2 linked regions of the Bradyrhizobium sp. WD16 genome follow. The protein of the gene in region 1 interacts with the protein of each later gene in a pairwise test. Links are inferred from orthologs where the notes say so. Each region holds a gene or a part of one and is shown on either strand. Other genes may lie near its edges. The genes, in order: DB459_RS20435 and rlmB.

What was found.
Region 2: the proteins of DB459_RS20435 (region 1) and rlmB interact in binary tests that used the Escherichia coli proteins (3 or more experiments, as listed by UniProt). The link is inferred for Bradyrhizobium sp. WD16 from one-to-one orthologs.

What each region holds. Positions count from the first base shown.
Region 1 is NZ_CP028908.1:4,387,704-4,392,739, forward strand. What follows is about bases 1-2,989. They hold DB459_RS20435 (NAD(P)H-hydrate dehydratase), read left to right. Parts: upstream 1-744; coding sequence 745-2,235; downstream 2,236-2,989. Other genes in these bases: DB459_RS20430 (P-II family nitrogen regulator), read right to left, coding at 35-373; DB459_RS20440 (multicopper oxidase family protein), read right to left, coding at 2,245-2,989. In the rest of the region: more of DB459_RS20440, read right to left, coding at 2,990-3,585; tig (trigger factor), read left to right, coding at 3,973-5,036. UniProt on the Escherichia coli protein: Bifunctional enzyme that catalyzes the epimerization of the S- and R-forms of NAD(P)HX and the dehydration of the S-form of NAD(P)HX at the expense of ADP, which is converted to AMP.
Region 2 is NZ_CP028908.1:4,059,564-4,071,053, reverse strand. What follows is about bases 4,316-7,271. They hold rlmB (23S rRNA (guanosine(2251)-2'-O)-methyltransferase RlmB), read left to right. Parts: upstream 4,316-5,363; coding sequence 5,364-6,179; downstream 6,180-7,271. Other genes in these bases: DB459_RS18810 (hypothetical protein), read right to left, coding at 6,898-7,271; DB459_RS18815 (hypothetical protein), read right to left, coding at 6,280-6,798; DB459_RS18830 (hypothetical protein), read right to left, coding at 4,642-4,881. In the rest of the region: DB459_RS18860 (TniB family NTP-binding protein), read left to right, coding at 1-222; DB459_RS18850 (recombinase family protein), read left to right, coding at 1,397-1,999; DB459_RS18845 (hypothetical protein), read right to left, coding at 2,159-3,301; DB459_RS18835 (DUF3551 domain-containing protein), read left to right, coding at 3,967-4,227; more of DB459_RS18810, read right to left, coding at 7,272-7,326; DB459_RS27390 (hypothetical protein), read right to left, coding at 8,187-8,309; DB459_RS18800 (hypothetical protein), read right to left, coding at 8,538-8,756; DB459_RS18795 (serine hydrolase), read left to right, coding at 9,333-10,523; DB459_RS18790 (TspO/MBR family protein), read right to left, coding at 10,651-11,124; DB459_RS18785 (hypothetical protein), read right to left, coding at 11,339-11,490. UniProt on the Escherichia coli protein: Specifically methylates the ribose of guanosine 2251 in 23S rRNA.

The sequences.
Region 1 (5,036 bases):
GAGGGCAGTCGGAAAAGTCGTCGGGTGTTTTTGCTCAAATAGCGTCGAGGCCGGATTCTCCAGTTCTGATGCGGATGGCTTCCTCGATATTGGACACGAAGATCTTGCCGTCGCCGATCCGGCCGGTCTGCGCGGCACGGCGGATAGCATCGATTGCCTTCTCGACCAACTCGTCGGAGATCACAATTTCGATTTTCACCTTGGGAAGAAAATCGACGATGTATTCCGCGCCCCGGTAGAGTTCGGCGTGGCCCTTCTGCCGTCCGAAGCCCTTGGCCTCGGTAACGGTGATGCCTTGCAGTCCAACCTCCTGGAGCGCTTCCTTCACCTCGTCGAGCTTGAAGGGCTTGATGATGGCCTCGATCTTCTTCACCTGAATCTCCCCGGCACTTCCAAAGCATGCAGCAGCCTGTCGTAGCACCGGACGTGCTGATCTGCCCGGCTGCGCAGCGGCGCCCCGCAACCGACGACGGATCAGCCCCATTCGCCGCGGTCGGCTGCGAGAGGCCAATTGCGGCCTGCTAAAAGCAGGGTCTGTGCCAACTTGGAAGGCATCTGGATTGTGGAGTATTATCAGCTTGTTAAATGGCCGGCGCGGAGCTTTTTTGCAGGTATCGCGGCCAGCGTCTGCCGTCTTTTTGTGCTGTCAGCTTAATTTTTAGGCTGATTTTTCGCGGTCCGGGCTGTGCTGGATCAAGTTTCGGCTGTTTGCCTGCGGATGAGGCGGCAAACCGGAGGCGGTATATGGAACTCCTGACGTCTGCGGAAATGGGGCGGGCCGACGCGCTGACCATCGGGGCGGGGACGGCCGGCTTCGTGCTGATGTCCCAGGCGGGACGGGCGGTGGCCGATGCTGCCGCCGAACTGGCGCCGGTCGGGCCGGTTCTGGTGGTGGCCGGCCCGGGCAACAATGGCGGCGACGGCTTCGTCGCGGCGACCGAGCTCGCGGCGCGCGGACGCCGGGTCGCAGTCATGCTGCTCGGCGACCGCGCCCGGCTCAAGGGTGATGCCGCCCGCGCGGCCGCGGGCTGGAGCGGGGACGTCGTTGCCGCGGATGCCGGCGCGGTCGGTCATCCCGCCCTCATCATCGACGCCCTGTTCGGCGCCGGTCTCGACCGTGAGGTCGCCGGCGCGGCCCTGGAGCTGATCCGCGCCGTCAATGCCAGCGGCGTCCCGGTGCTCGCCGTCGACCTGCCGAGCGGGGTCAACGGCACCACCGGCGCGGTCATGGGCGAGGCGGTGCGCGCCAGCGCAAGCGTGACCTTCTTCCGCCGCAAGCCGGGCCATCTGTTGTTGCCCGGCCGCCTGCGCTGCGGACCGGTGCGGGTCGCCGAGATCGGCATCGCCGCGTCGGTCCTCGATGTCGTCGCGCCGCAGACCTTCGAGAACATCCCGGAGCTGTGGCGCGCGCGGGTGCCGGTGCCGCGGATCGACGGCCACAAGTATTCCCGCGGCCATGCCGTCGTGGTGTCCGGCGGCATGGCCGCGACCGGCGCGGCCCGGCTCGCGGCGCGGGCGGCGTTGCGCGGCGGGGCGGGGCTCGTCACCGTGGCATCGCCGCGAGCGGCGCTGGCGGTCAATGCCGCGGCGCTCACGGCGGTGATGGTGCGGCCGATCGACGGCGCCGTCGAACTTGCGGCCCTGCTCGCCGATCGCCGCCACAACGCCTGCATCATCGGGCCCGGGGCCGGGGTCGGCGTCGAGACTCGTGACCTGGTGCTCACCGCCCTCGGCGATGGTCGCGGCGTGGTGCTCGATGCCGATGCCCTCACCAGCTTCGCGAGCGCTCCCGCCGACCTGTTCGACGCGGTGAAGGCGTTTCACGATCCGCAGGTGGTGATGACGCCGCATGAAGGAGAGTTTTCTCGTATTTTCAATGAATTGAAAAGAGAAGATAAAGTTCATTCAAAACTTGAACGGGCGCGCCTCGCGGCTCAGTCCAGTGGCGCCGTCGTGCTGCTCAAGGGGCCCGACACCGTGATCGCTGCTCCTGACGGCCGGGCGGCCATCACCGCCAATGCGCCGCCCTGGCTGGCCACGGCCGGCTCCGGCGATGTTCTGTCGGGCATCATCGGCGGCCTGCTGGCCCAGGCGGTTCCGGCCTTCGAGGCGGCGTGCATGGCCGCCTGGATGCACGGCGAGGCCGGTGGCGAGGCCGGCCCCGGCCTGATCGCCGAGGACCTGCCCGAGGCGTTGCCCAAGGTGTTCAGGCGATTGTTCGCAGGGCTCGCCTGACACAGCTTCTCATTCCACCATGTACCAGCGGGCGAGGCGCGGCGCGTCCCAGCGCGTCGCCATGGCTTCGATCAGCCAGGGGCCCGCCTGATCGGCCAGGAAGGCGACGCGCTGGGTCGCGCCGCCGGCCAGCAGCAGGGTGTCGAGCCAGAACGGTTTCCAGCCGTCGTCCAGCCGGTCGAGCCAGCGGAAGGCGTGGCCATGGAGATGGAAGGTCACCGGCTCGGGGGCGGGATTGCTGATCGCCACGACGCCGACGCGACCTCGCTTGATGCGGAACGCGGGCGCGGCCGTCGCATTGAGGTTCGCCGGCCGCAGCCATTCGTTGCCCGCGGAGCCCGGTTTGACATCGAGCGGCAGGTCGATCCGCAGCGCCGACGCGAGGTCGAGCTTCGCCGGCAGCCCATTGTCGGGCAGCGGGTCGGGCGGCGGCAGCGGCGCGGGGCGCACCGGATCTTCGGCGCCGTAGACGAGGCGGGCGATCGGCCGCGGCGCCTGGCCGTCGTGAAGCTGGAGGACGGCGACGGCACCGGGCCGCAGCACGGCGTCGACGAAGGCGTCGACTCGGCTGCCCGGCGCCAGCGTCAGCTGGCCGTCGCGGCTGATGAAGGGTTCGGCGGGCTGGCCGTCGATCGCCATCACCCGCACCTCGTGGCCATCCAGCCGCAGTGCGATCGGCGCACGCTGGCAGCCATTGATGAAGCGCAGCCGCAGCCGCTGGTGGCTGCGGACCGCGATGTCCAGCGACGGCCGACCGTTGATGGTGAAGAGGGCCGGCGAGGCTGTGGCCGCCGTGCCCGGCGCGGCGGTGCCGCCATTTTGCGCAAGGCGCCAGTCCTCGATCAGCATGAGGATGTCGCGGTCGACCGCCACCGCGTCGCGTTCGGCCACGGTGAGGCCGAGCGCCGGCAGCGCGTGGTCCTGGCCGTCGCCGAGCAGCCGGGCGTCGCACAGCACCGTGCCGGCGTGGCGCAGCGCCAGCGCCGCGGTCGTGGTCTGGCCGGGGAGCAGCGGCGGCCGCGCCGCCAGCGGCTCGATCGCGGCTCCGCCGCCGCCGCGCCAGCTCAGCGCCAGCGGCGCGGCGACGGCGTTGTCGAGGCTGAGCTGAAGCTCGCTGCCCTGAAGGAGCGGCGAGGGGAGCGCGGTCTCGAACATCCAGCCGGCGGCTTGGGAGCCGTCGCCGCGCAGGTCGATGCCGCCCGGCTTGACCCGGAGTGACAGGACCGGTCGCGTCGCCTCGACCGGTCCCCTGGCCGGGGCGGGCTGGCTGGCCGCAGGCCGCGGCAGGGCGGCGGCGAGGGCGCCGGCCAGCACGGCGCGGCGGTCGGGGCGCAGGTTTCTCAATGTCATGATCGATGCGGACCATGTCGGCGCCGGCCTGTCCAGAGCCGGCGGCCGCGGCGTCGCGTCGCCGTCCCGGGGTGTCGTGCCAGGAGGGCCATTTTTTTGCTGCGAACAGGTGCGCCCATGTTATAAGCCCGCCGCTCGCGGCATCGCCGCCAGATCAGAGGCGCCTCGCGGGCGTGGCGGAATTGGTAGACGCGCTGGATTTAGGTTCCAGTGACGAAAGTTGTGGGGGTTCGAGTCCCTCCGCCCGCACCATCCCCGACGCGGACGAGACGTCGACGCCTCCCACAGCCGGGATGTCCGGTTGCGGCTGGCTGCCGTCGCGAGCCGCGAAGCGAAATTGATTGCAACCCCCGGTCGCCGGACCGGCGAAGGAAGAAGACGAGCGCCATGCAGGTGAAAGAGACCGTCGCCGACGGACTGAAGCACGAGTTCCAGGTCAGCCTCCCGGCCGCCGAGATCGAGGCCAAGATCGATGCCCGCCTGGTCGACCTCAAGGACAAGGTCCGCCTCAACGGCTTCCGTCCCGGCAAGGTGCCGCTCGCCCATCTCAAGAAGGTCTATGGCCGTTCCGTCGGCGCGGAAACCGTCGAACAGCTGATCCGCGACACCAATGCCCAGATCTTCACCGAGCGCGGCTTCCGCCTGGCGACCGAGCCCAAGGTCACCATGCCGACCGAGACCAAGGAGATCGAGGACGTCATCGACGGCAAGTCCGATCTCAACTACTCCGTGGCGATCGAAGTGGTGCCGGCGATCCAGCTCGCCGACTTCAAGAGCTTCAACGTCGAGAAGCCGGTCGCCGAGGTGACCGAGGCCGATATCGACGAGGCGATCAAGCGCATCGCCGACCAGAACCGCCCCTTCGAAGACAAGGGCGCCGGCGTCAAGGCGGAGAACGGCGATCGCGTCACCGTTTCGTTCAAGGGCACCATCGACGGCACCGCCTTCGACGGCGGCACTGCCGAGGACATCCAGGTGGTGATCGGATCGGGCAGCTTCATTCCCGGCTTCGAGGACCAGCTCGTCGGCATCGGCGAGGGTGAGACCCGCACCGTCAAGGTGTCCTTTCCGACCAACTACGCGGCGGCCAATCTCGCCGGCAAGGCGGCCGAGTTCGAGACCACCGCGAGCAAGGTCGAGGCCCCGAAGGATGCGGTCATCGACGACGAATTCGCCAAGAGCCTCGGCCTCGAATCCCTCGACAAGCTCAAGGAGATCATGCGCGAGCGCCTGACCCAGGAATTCGCCGGCGCCACCCGCCAGCGCGTCAAGCGCATGCTGCTCGACCGCCTCGACGAGGCCCACCGCTTCGATCCGCCGCCGTCGCTGGTGGAGGAAGAGTTCAATCTGATGTGGAATTCGATCAAGGCGGAGATGGAATCGAGCGGCCGCAGCTTCGCCGACGAGAACACCACCGAGGAGGCGGCGCGCGAGGAATACCACAAGATCGC
Region 2 (11,490 bases), 320 kb from region 1 along the record:
CTCCCGCTGCGGCGACCCTCGTCGATTGCCACGCTGGACATGGCCCGCTACCTGCTCACGCGCAGCGAGGGCACCATCGGAGAGTTGGTGCACCTGTCGATGGCAGCGGCCGTCGCCGCCGTGGAGAGCGGTGAGGAAGCGATCAACCACCGCACGCTCAGCATGGCCGATTACACCGGCCCCAGCGAGCGGCGGCGGCAATTCGAGCGAGAACTGATGTGAAGCCAGCGCCACGCTGGCCGCTGCATCCTGCTCCCTGGGAAGGCGAAGCCCTGTCTTCGTGGCTTAACCGCGTAGCCCTTTGCTATCAAATGGAGGTGTCGGACCTGCTGGAGCACGATCTTGGTCACGGCCAGGGTGATGACCTGGACACCGCGCCACCACTGGCGCTGCTGGCGATGCTCTCCCAGCGGAGCGGTATCGAGCTGGATCGGCTGCGCTGCATGAGTTTCGCCGGCTGGGTGCCTTGGCTACTGGACAGCCTTGATGATCAGATTCCAGCCGCATTGGAAACCTATGCGTTCCAGCTCTCGGTACTGCTGCCGAGACTCCGCCGTAAGACGCGATCCATCACGTGCTGGCGTGCCTGGCTGCCCAGCCAGCCAATACACCGCGCCTGTCCGCTCTGCCTGAACGATCCGGAGAACCAAGCCGTACTGCTCGCGTGGAAGCTGCCCCTGATGCTGAGCTGCCCACTGCATGGCTGCTGGCTGGAATCCTATTGGGGCGTGCCAGGGCGGTTTCTCGGCTGGGAGAACGCCGACGTCGAACCGCGCACTGCCAGCGACGCGATTGCGGCGATGGACCAGCGTACCTGGCAGGCACTGACGACCGGCCACGTGGAGTTGCCGCGCCGACGCATCCACGCCGGATTGTGGTTTCGGCTGCTACGCACGCTGCTCGATGAGCTGAACACTCCTCTTTCGACGTGCGGAAGCTACGCAGGTTATCTCCGCCAGGTCTGGGAAGGCTGCGGGCATCCACTGCGTGCAGGGCAAAGTCTGTGGCGACCGTATGAAACCCTGAACCCGGCAGTGCAGTTGCAGATGCTGGAGGCGGCCGCAACGGCAATCCACTTGATCGAGTCGAGGGATATCAGTCCACCAGGAGAGCATGCAAAGCTATTCTGGTTCGAGCCCCAAACCGGGTTCAGCAGTGGCCTGCCAGCGAAAGCGCCGAAGCCCGAACTCGTCGATCACTGGCAGCGAGCAGTCCAGGTCATCGATGAGGCGATCATTGAAGCGCGGCACAACCCCGAGACGGCACGCTCGTTGTTCGCGTTGGCTTCCTATGGCCGGCGCGACCCCGCTTCTCTGGAACAGTTGCGCACCATCTTCGCGAAGGAAGGCATCCCCCCGGAATTTCTGTCACATTACGAGCCTGACGGACCCTTTGCGTGCCTTGGGTGTCTAAAGCGGACGGTTCCCAGACAACGGACTTGCAACGTGATGCACTGGTTGCCGGCGGCGTCGATCCGGCGCATTTGTATGAAGACCATGCATCCGGCAAGCGCGAGGACCGACCTGGCCTGGCTGCTTGCATTAAGGCTCTGCGACCGGGAGATACGCTGGTTGTGTGGAAACTTGACCGGCTTGGGCGCGATTTGCGCCATCTGATCAACACTGTCCACGACCTGACTGGGCGAGGTATCGGCCTGAAGGTGCTAACCGGTCACGGTGCCGCCATCGATACCACGACCGCTGCTGGTAAGTTGGTCTTCGGCATCTTCGCTGCGCTTGCCGAATTCGAGCGTGAACTAATCTCGGAGCGCACGATAGCGGGATTGGCGTCGGCACGAACACGGGGAAGGAACGGCGGTCGGCCGTTCAAGATGACTGCCGCGAAACTGCGCTTGGCCATGGCGGCAATGGGGCAGCCAGAGACCGTGGTCAGCAAGCTGTGTGAGGAACTCAGTGTCACCCGACAGACCTTGTACCGGCACGTATCGCCAAAAGGCGAAATGCGTCCAGATGGCGTGAAGTTACTTTCACGAGGCTGATCTTAACCGGGAGGCGAATGGTCCACCGGTCAAGTATGGCTGTTGGATCGCCAAAGACGGCAGTCGGCCATGAGCTGTCCTTCGTGTGCATAACCCTGAAGCGGACATACACCTTGAGAAAAATGCGACGTGGGTGGCCCCTTTTTAACTGCTGCTCTCTCAGGGAAACCAGGCGCGAACACGCCGGGCATCGGCCCGGATATCCGTTTCAATTGCGCTCCCCGGTGCTGGACTGTTGCATTTGCTGAAATTGCCGCTCACCTGCTTGACGCAGTTGGCCGCCCAATTTGTATCCGCCACCGATGAACCATGGTTGACCCAACTGGTCAGTGCGGTGTCGTAACTCATCACGCGACCCGAATCGTCCCACTCCATTCGCCTGAAGTGGGCGTGACACTGGGCGAGGTCGGTGTCCGGTACCCTCCGCATATACCGGATGGCTTCGCCATCGACATATTGAATCGCGTATTGCAAATCATCCGAAAAACAATCCTCACGCTTCTGAGTCGCTGCGATATCGACGGACTCGATACGATGACCGTCGACCACCGCCGATCTGAGCGACGCACGATAGAGCTTGGTGCCGACGAACTCTTGGGGCGTCGACGACCAGGTCACCTCCTTGCCGGGATACTGGTAGGGCTGGCGATAAAACGCGAACCGATGCTTGGGCATGAATGTGTAGCTCCCCCGCTCATCCTGCCCCCAGAACATGTCGCTATCGACTGATCCGTGGGAGATTAGGCGGAACTGAACGCCCTTGGTCTTCAGGCTGCCTGCCAGGATGAAACTACCGCCATCAAGTACCACCGGGGCGTGATCCGTGCCATCCTTGCTGTCCACAAAAAAACCGACCTCAGGGCGTTCGAGGGAATCGTAGGGATTCTTGGCCAATGTCAGGCTGACATGGGCCAGGCGAAAGCGTCGAATGCCGACATAACCGGGGAGACGAAAGCTCAGGCTTGTTCCGTCGCGGCGAATCTCCTCCCCCGATAAACTGACCGTTTCCTGATCATCACTCAGGCAGGGCAAACTCAAAAACCCGCAGCGCGACCACGAGGCCGTGACACCTGGCACGCTGAGCAGTGGCGCGTAACCGGCGCTGACCTGCCAACCCGGATCGGCCAGTAAGGCATCGCGTTGTGCCACGGTCAGATTGCCAGCCACATGGTAGAGATCGACCACCACCTCGATATCGGCCAAGGCAGAACGGGCCAGACAGAAAAAGCCCAGCCATAACGAGCACAGCACAACCAACCAGCGTGGCCGGGATCGGTATAGCGGAAAAAACGGTTCGAGCATTCATGGGGCAGCAGAAAAGGCATGGTCGGTGAGACGCGCCTTGGCCAGACTGGCCGTTTTTTGGCCTACACTGAAGTTTCGTACTCGATATCGCTTCAGGATACCTCATCATTCCATCGGAGCAGCGCAAATAGCCGAGCAGGCCGGTGAATTCGAACGTCCCTGATCGTCCGCTTTCCATATTCGACTACTTCTGCTCAGGGCACCGAGCTGCCCGTCGCAAGCATCCGATTTGCAGGCCAGCATGGACCGCTTTCGTGGTTTAAGTGCAATTACCTTTTGACATTCTGTGCAGTCAACTTCTGAAAACGACAACGTAAAGAAGGCGGCAAGACGGTGAACACTCGTCAGAATGCTTCGGCCGACCTTGTCCGAATGGAACCCAGGCACCACGCAAGTTCTTGAAACATTGGAGCGGGTGAAGGGAATCGAACCCTCGTATTCAGCTTGGAAGGCTGCTGCTCTACCATTGAGCTACACCCGCGCGCGGCCGAGATATGCAACGGATCGGCGCGATTGGCAACCGCGCCGGTGGTGCGGAATACCGACCGAGCGGAAGCGCGGAGTTTGGTTTCGGGCTCCGGCGGAACCGGTGACAACCAGCGGAATTCGGACCGTGCTATGGTGTTGATATCAGATCGAGCCGTCGTCCGGGAGCAATTGCCATGATGCGCGCGTTCGCCCTCACTGCCGTCCTCGCCGCCAGCTCTGCCGTCATCACGCCGGCCACGGCCGCGCCACCGATCACCTGGTGCGCCCGAACATCGGTCAATGGCTGGGCCGACGACTGCATGTATTACACCTATGGCCAGTGCCGCGCAGCGATCAGCGGGTTGCGCGGCGAATGCGTGCGCAATCCCTTCGCCTATTATGGCGAGGCGCCGCGCCGCTACCGCCGGCCGCATCGCCATTACTACCCTTACTAGTGTCCTGTTTCCAACGTTCGTATCCCATTGCAGCAGGCGCTCATACGAACGCTGGAAACAAGGGGACACTAGCATCATTATGATTCTAGTGTGGTTTTGGATCTGACGCTCGTATCAGCATTGCAGCGAATTCGACGTACGCGCATCAGATCAAAAACCGCAATAGAACCATGACTTTACTGGTGTCCCTTTGGTTCTAACGTTCGTATGAGTGCTCGCGGCAAAGGGGCACGAACGTTAGATCAGGAACACTAGTGTCCCGTCTCCGAATTACCGCTCCATTTGCCTCACCCACGCACGGTAATTCGGAGACATCGGGACACTAGCAAAATCAAAAAGCTAGTGTGGCTCATGTCTCGCAATTGCCTACGAGAGACTGGCCGCAAAGGCGGTAGGCAATTGCGAGACGCCACACTAGCATCCCCCTTGCGGCGGCACGCTGGTCCGCTTCGCCCAGAAATACTGGGCGTCGCCGGCGAGATGGGCGGCGACGGCATCGATCGCCTCGACCACCGCATGCAGCACATCGTAATTGGGCCCGCCCGGCCGGCCGCCGAACCTGACGGCAAGGCGCCGTGCGGCGCCGAGCTCCGCCAGCAGCTCCTCCCGCTCAACCTCAGGCAAGGATGACACATGCTGGGACCGGCGGGACATGGCGGGGCTCCGTGCTTGATCTAATCGGCAAACCGATAAGAACAAAAAGAGAACAATATGCCAAGCCGGCTTTGGTCGAAGGCCGACGGGAAAACGAGGAAAAGAGGAGGACCATGAAAAAACGCCCGGAACCGTGCGGCCCGGGCGTTTCGAAATGGATGGTGGGGGAGGCAGGACTCGAACCTGCGAAGTCGTAAGACGGCTGATTTACAGTCAGCTCCCTTTGCCGCTCGGGACACTCCCCCGCTCGCACCGGCGCCGCCGTTTGCGCCCAAAACGGGGCGCGAAACCGGCCAGCGCTGACGGTCGAAAACGGACCCCGGCCAGATCGTCCGCAGGGTCCGCGGGTCGGCGCGTTTATGGGGGATCGGGCGCGGTAAAGTCAACCAACCGAAGCATTTAATTCGCAGACTTGTCGCATCCGCGCCCCCACCCCTCCACCGGCAAATTGCCAAGCTTTTGCAAGCGTGAGACAAGCCGGCATGAGCGAACACGACTCCCGGCCGCGCCCGCGGCCCCACACCCGCGGCCAGTCGGGCCGCCCCGGCCGGCCGGACCGGCGGGCCCGCGAGAACCGCCTTGAGGCTCCGGTTATTCTTTACGGCTGGCACACGGTGACCGCGGCCCTCGCCAATCCGAAGCGGGTCATCCGCCGCCTGTTGCTGACCGAGAATGCCGCCCGCCGGCTCGCGGAAGAGAAGATCCTCCCCCCCGTGACGCCGGAACTGGTGCGCCCTGCCGCCATCGACCAGCGCCTCGGCCCGGATGCGGTCCACCAGGGCCTCTATGCCGAGGCCGATCCCCTGCCCTCGCCGGCCCTCGATACGCTCGATCGTCGCGGCATCGTCTTGGTGCTCGACCAGATCACCGATCCGCATAACGTCGGCGCCATCATGCGCTCGGCTGCGGCTTTCGGCGTCAGCGCCATCATCACCACGGCACGGCACAGTCCCGAGGCCACCGGCGTGCTAGCGAAATCCGCCTCCGGCGCGCTTGAACTCGTGCCCTTCATCACCGTGCAGAACCTCGCCCGCACCCTCACCGAGCTCAACGAGCACGGCTTCATGACCGTGGGCCTCGACAGCGCCGGCGCCGACAATCTTGCCGCGGTCAAGCTCGAGGCGCCGCTCGCACTGGTGCTCGGCGCCGAGGGCAAGGGCCTGCGCCAGCTGACGCGAGAGACCTGCCGGCTGGTGGCACGTCTCGATATGCCGGGCGCAATCAAGAGCCTCAACGTCTCGAACGCCGCGGTGCTGGCGCTCTATATCGGTGCATCACGGCTCGGGCTGATGAGCTGATCGCCTCAGCGGCTTTGCGCCACGCTGGAACGGAAAACGACAATGCCGATCGCGATGCGGCGGGCGTTTTTCCTCTCGACCGCCTGGGTCGGCTGATCGATCAGTCGTGCGAGTGATGCGGCAGGCGGCGCGGCGCATAGCCGTAGCGCACCGCGCGATGGGTGCGGTCGCCGTAGCGCAAACTGCTGTGGCGGTAGCGGTAGATCCCCGGGCCGTAGCCCTGCACGCGTGGCGCGTAGCGGTAGACCATCGGTCCCCGGACCGCCGGCATGCCGTCATAGTAATGCGTCATGGCGTCGCCATAGGGCCCGCCATTATAGCCGTAATAGAAGCCGCGCTCGTAATTGGGCCAGCCCGAGACCGCGCGCTCCTGATAGGTCGGCACCGGAGCGAACGCCGCCGGACCGGAATAATAAGGTCCCTGGTTGACGTAGTAATAGCGCGGCCCCTGCGGGTCCGGCACGCGATCCCACGCCCACGGCCCGGCAGGCGCAACTGCATAGCCGGTCAAAAGGCCGCCGGAGCACGGACTGACGTCCCAGCCGCAGGCCACGGCCGGTGCCACACCGGCTGTCGTCAGCACCGCCGCGGCGGCGATCCCCGTCATCCATTTACGCATTACGCTCTCTCCTGTGCGCATCGTTCCTCTTGGTTCAACTTACGCTGACCTTGGCTCGCGATCACGCGGCCCGCGCTCCGTGCAGCGGGAAAACCGGCACTACGGACGGGACGGCACCGGGCCGGGCCCGATATTGGGCGCCAGGATGACCGGTGGCGCATCCACCGGCGGCGAGAACTGGGCCGGCGGCGACTGGGTGCCCCAGGACTGTTGATAGGTCTCGGCAGGCCGCGGCCGGCGGGGTTGGTCGACCTCGAGGCGGCCGTAGCCGGGCAGACGTCCGGCGGTCGGATAGTAATGGCCGACCTCCTTGCCGACGTAGACGTCCCAACCGCCGATCACCGTCGGCTGGACATGGATGCGATTAGCCAGACCATAGTCACCCTCGACCACGGCCCAGGAGGCATCCCGGCCATTGATGATCACCGGCACTCCGGCCCGGCCGGGAACGGCGATGACAGGGCTGGTGTCGGCAGCGGCCGACACGCTGGTTCCAATCAAGATGGCGGCGGCGAACGCGATGCGCATGGCGCGGCTCCGTAAACTCGCGACTATTTTAGGACAGGCCGCGCCCGCACGGGTTAAGAGCCGCACTCGATCTGTCGGTAAGGCTAACGTCGTCGTTACGCCGGAACCAACATGGTGAAGAAGACGTAACGCGGAGCCCGCGATGACACCGTCGCGCTATGACGAGGTCCACCCCATGCCGCCCAGCCGCGGCGGGAACCCGGACGGAACCGACGGTTGTACTCGCATCCACTTTCTAGGCGTCCGCGAATCGGTTAGCTTCAAAACTAGGCATGGGGGGCTTGGCGACTTCGGATGGATCGGCCATGGGTATTGGGCTTCCCCCGCCTCACAAGGCACATCTGGAATTGGAGCGACCGCCAGTACTGCGTGAGCGGTCGGACGTGCAATCACTTCTCGCTGAAAATGCCCGGCTGAGAGAGCTCGTCGTGCGACTCTCCGACATCATTCTCCGGAACATGATAGAGCGACAGTAGAGGCCAGGGCGGCAGGCCGCCGGCATTCTCGCCGGCGACGTAGCCGGCGCGGCTGGGAAAATCGGCGCCAACTACAGCTAAGCCATTGATTTCGCTGGTGCCGGCTGAGGGGATTGAACCCCCGACCTTCGGTTTACAAAACCGCTGCTCTACCGCTGAGCTAAGCCGGCGCCCAGCCGGCACAGCTAGCAGCGGCTGGGAAAACCGTCAATTCGGCGTCGGAGCGGAACCAGAGGGGTGCCGAGGACTCGTGCCCCGCTTGCGCTGGTACCTTTGTTTCCGAAGTTCGTGAGTCGGTTGTCGCATCTTCCGGGACACTAGTGTTGTTTCCAACGTTCGTATGAGCGCCTGCTGCAATGGGATACGAACGTTGGAAACAGGACGCTAGAGCTGCAGGCAGCGCAGCAGCAAGCATGCATTCACTGCGCAGGCCGACAGCAGCCCCAGCGCCAAGGTCGCTTGCAGTACGGTCTCGTCGTAAGTCGATCTGAGAATCGCATAGACCATGGTTAAAGTCTGACTCCGGCCCTGCGCCGGAGTCTTGTGGATTCTTTCTCCTCGATCCCCTTGCCGAACTGACCGAACGGAGTCCAAGCGCGCCGATTCCCCCTTCGGCATCGTCGCGACGATCGTCGTTGCGCACCAAAAACTGGAAGGCCCCGGACGAGCCGGGGCCAGGCGAATGAATACCACAGAGAAACTGTCGGCGAAAAAAGTGGAACGATCGCATCGCCTTCAGGCCGCCGGAACACGTCCCTCCTCCACCGCCTCGGTGATGAGGACACCGGCGTCGGTGACGCCCGCAGCGGCGCGTCGCACGATGCGCTCGGCCATCTTGGCCTTGGTGGCCGGCGTGCGGTTCTCCTCGGATATGCGCTTGACGGCTTCGTCGAGCACGGCTCTCAGCGTCGACACGAACTCCGCATCGAATTCGTTATAAGCCAGTCGAGTCATGCACACCTCCATCAAGTAAATGGTGGCGCTTCAGTGCACGATGAACGTGACCAATGTGAGTCCGGCGAGTTACATCGTCGTGACCATTCGTCACGTATGCTCGAAGGATTGCAATTCGACGTGATCCACGCGACGCGAAGACACATCGAACAATCAACGCGACGCGACTTCGCCGCATTGCTGCGGAGCAGTAGTCGAAATATTTCCGCAAGGTCTGCTGCATGCAGCTTGCGAGCCGCCCCATTCGCCGCAAATGTGATCGCATCGCGGCGAAGTCGTCATCGCCGATTCACGAACAAACTTGGCCCGGAACTAGTGTCCTGTCTCCGAATTACCGCTCCATTTGCCTCATGCTCGCACGGTCATTCGGAGACATAAGGACACTAGAAAAATCAAAGCGCTAGTGTGGCTTATGTCTCGCAATTGCCTACAGGGGCTTGCCGCGAAGGGCATAGGCAATTGCGAGACGCCGCACTAGTGTCCCTTTGGTTCTAACGTTCGTACGAGCGCTCGCTGCAAAGTGATACGAACGTTAGAACCGGGACACTAGCCGGATCCCGCCAACAGGACTTTGCAATGAACGCTCCTCGCATGATGACCGGTTTTCCCCCACCGGCCCAGCACCTCGTGACGCTCGCCAACTGGCGCACTTATCCTTCCACCACCTGGAGCTATCGCAACGTCCGTCGCCTGGTGCCGAGCGCCACCATCGCCGCCTCCGAACATGCTTCTCCGCTCAAACTCGACCTGCATGACCTCGGCGCTATCGCGATCAAGCGAAGCGAGGGCAAGGTCACCACTCTCGATGGCGTGCTGCACGCGAGCAGTACCGATGCGCTGGTGGTGCTGCGGCGCGGACGCCTCGTCCACGAGTGGTACGGCAACGGCATGGACGCGACCCAGCAGCACATCATCTTCTCCGTGAGCAAGTCGATGTGCGGCGCCCTCGGCGGCATTCTCGCCGACCGTGGCCTGATCGATCCCGACCGGCCGGTGGCCGAGACCCTGCCCGAGCTGAAATCCTCGGCCTATGCCACCTGCACGGTCCGCCACCTGCTCGACATGACCGTCGGCATTTCCTTCACCGAGGACTACGAGGATCCAGATGGCGACGTGATCCGCTACCGCCGTGCCGTCGGCTGGGACCCGCTGCTGCCCGGCCAGACGCCGATCGACCTCCGCAGTTTTCTGGCCCAGCAGCGCCCCGACGGAACACCCCACGGCCAGACATTCCATTATGTCTCGACCAACACTGACGTCCTTGGCTGGCTTTACGAACGCGCCAGCGATCGTCCTCTCGCCGAACTGATCAGCGAAGAACTCTGGCAGCCGCTCGGCGCCGAAACCGACGCCTATATCACTGTCGATGCCCACGGCGCGATGCGAGCGGCCGGCGGCATCTGCGTTGCACCGCGCGACCTCGCCCGCTTCGGCGAGATGATGCGCCGACGTGGCATCGCAGAGGGCCGCCAGGTGGTGCCAGGCTGGTGGATCGACGACATCGCCGGCAACGGCAGCCGCGAGGCCTGGGCGCGAGGCGAATTCGCCCCGCTGTTTCCCAAGGCACATTACCGTAGCAAATGGTACGCCATCGATCCGGAACGGGGCGTGCTCGCGGCCCTCGGCATCCACGGCCAGTGGATCTATATCGACCCGCCGAGCGAAACGGTGATGATCCGCCTCGGCTCGGACCACACCCCGCTGGATCCCGAGGCGGTGAAGCTGTGGATCGATACCTTCGCTGCGATCGCCCGGGCACGATTCTGACGCGAAGCGACACCCGCGGGGCTGCCGCGCGCGACGAGCCAGCCCGGCGGGCATCTCGACGGCTGATATCTCGCAACTGCCTGCAGGGGCCTGCCGCAAAGGGCATAGGCAATTGCGAAACGCCGCGCTAATTCATCGCCACGATGCCGGCGTTGAGCGTCGTCGCATAGGCGACCCAGCCGAGATAGGGCATGAGCAGCCAGGCCGCGCCGCGATCGACCCGGCCGCTGGTCACGATAGTACCGATGATCACCACAACCAGAGCGATAATGATCCCGAGTGCAATCAGCGTATCGTGCAGCACGAAGAACACCGGCGACCAGACCGCATTGAGCGCGAGTTGAGTGAAGAAAAAAATGAGCGCCTCTCGCCGCGCCGGCGACGGTATCGTGCGGTCCCACAGCCGCCACAGCGACACCGCCATCAGCATGTAGAGAAAGCTCCAGACCGGCGCAAACATCGCGCGCGGCGGCGTCCACGCCGGCTTGGCGAGGCTCGCATACCAGGTCGGGATCTCCGGCATTGTGGCCAGGCCGGCCGTCACGCCGATGCCCAGGCATAGCGCCAGACACAAGGCCAGGCGCCCGATCGATTTCAACATGTCGGTATCAGCATGTGGGGCTGGTCCGGAAAAATGCTTCAATGAACGACCCCGAGTGCAAATTATTTGGCTGGACGGGCAACAAACCGCGACCGGCCCGTGAGGTTCCGGCCCGGCGCAAACAGAATCAGCCCCTGGACGATGCCCCGGAATCGCATCCGCCGTATGCTCACCAGCGGAATGCGGCGGATTTGCAACCTGGACTCGTCGTGCGCTATCGCGTCAGCTTTTCCAATTCCGGAAACGGCATATAGGCGACGCTGCCGCACAGCTCCTTCGCCCTCGGGATCAAACGATCGAGCCGGCCGTCGAGGAACAGCGCCGCACGATCCTCGCTGCCGTCGTAGCGATCGCCTTCGTCAGTCG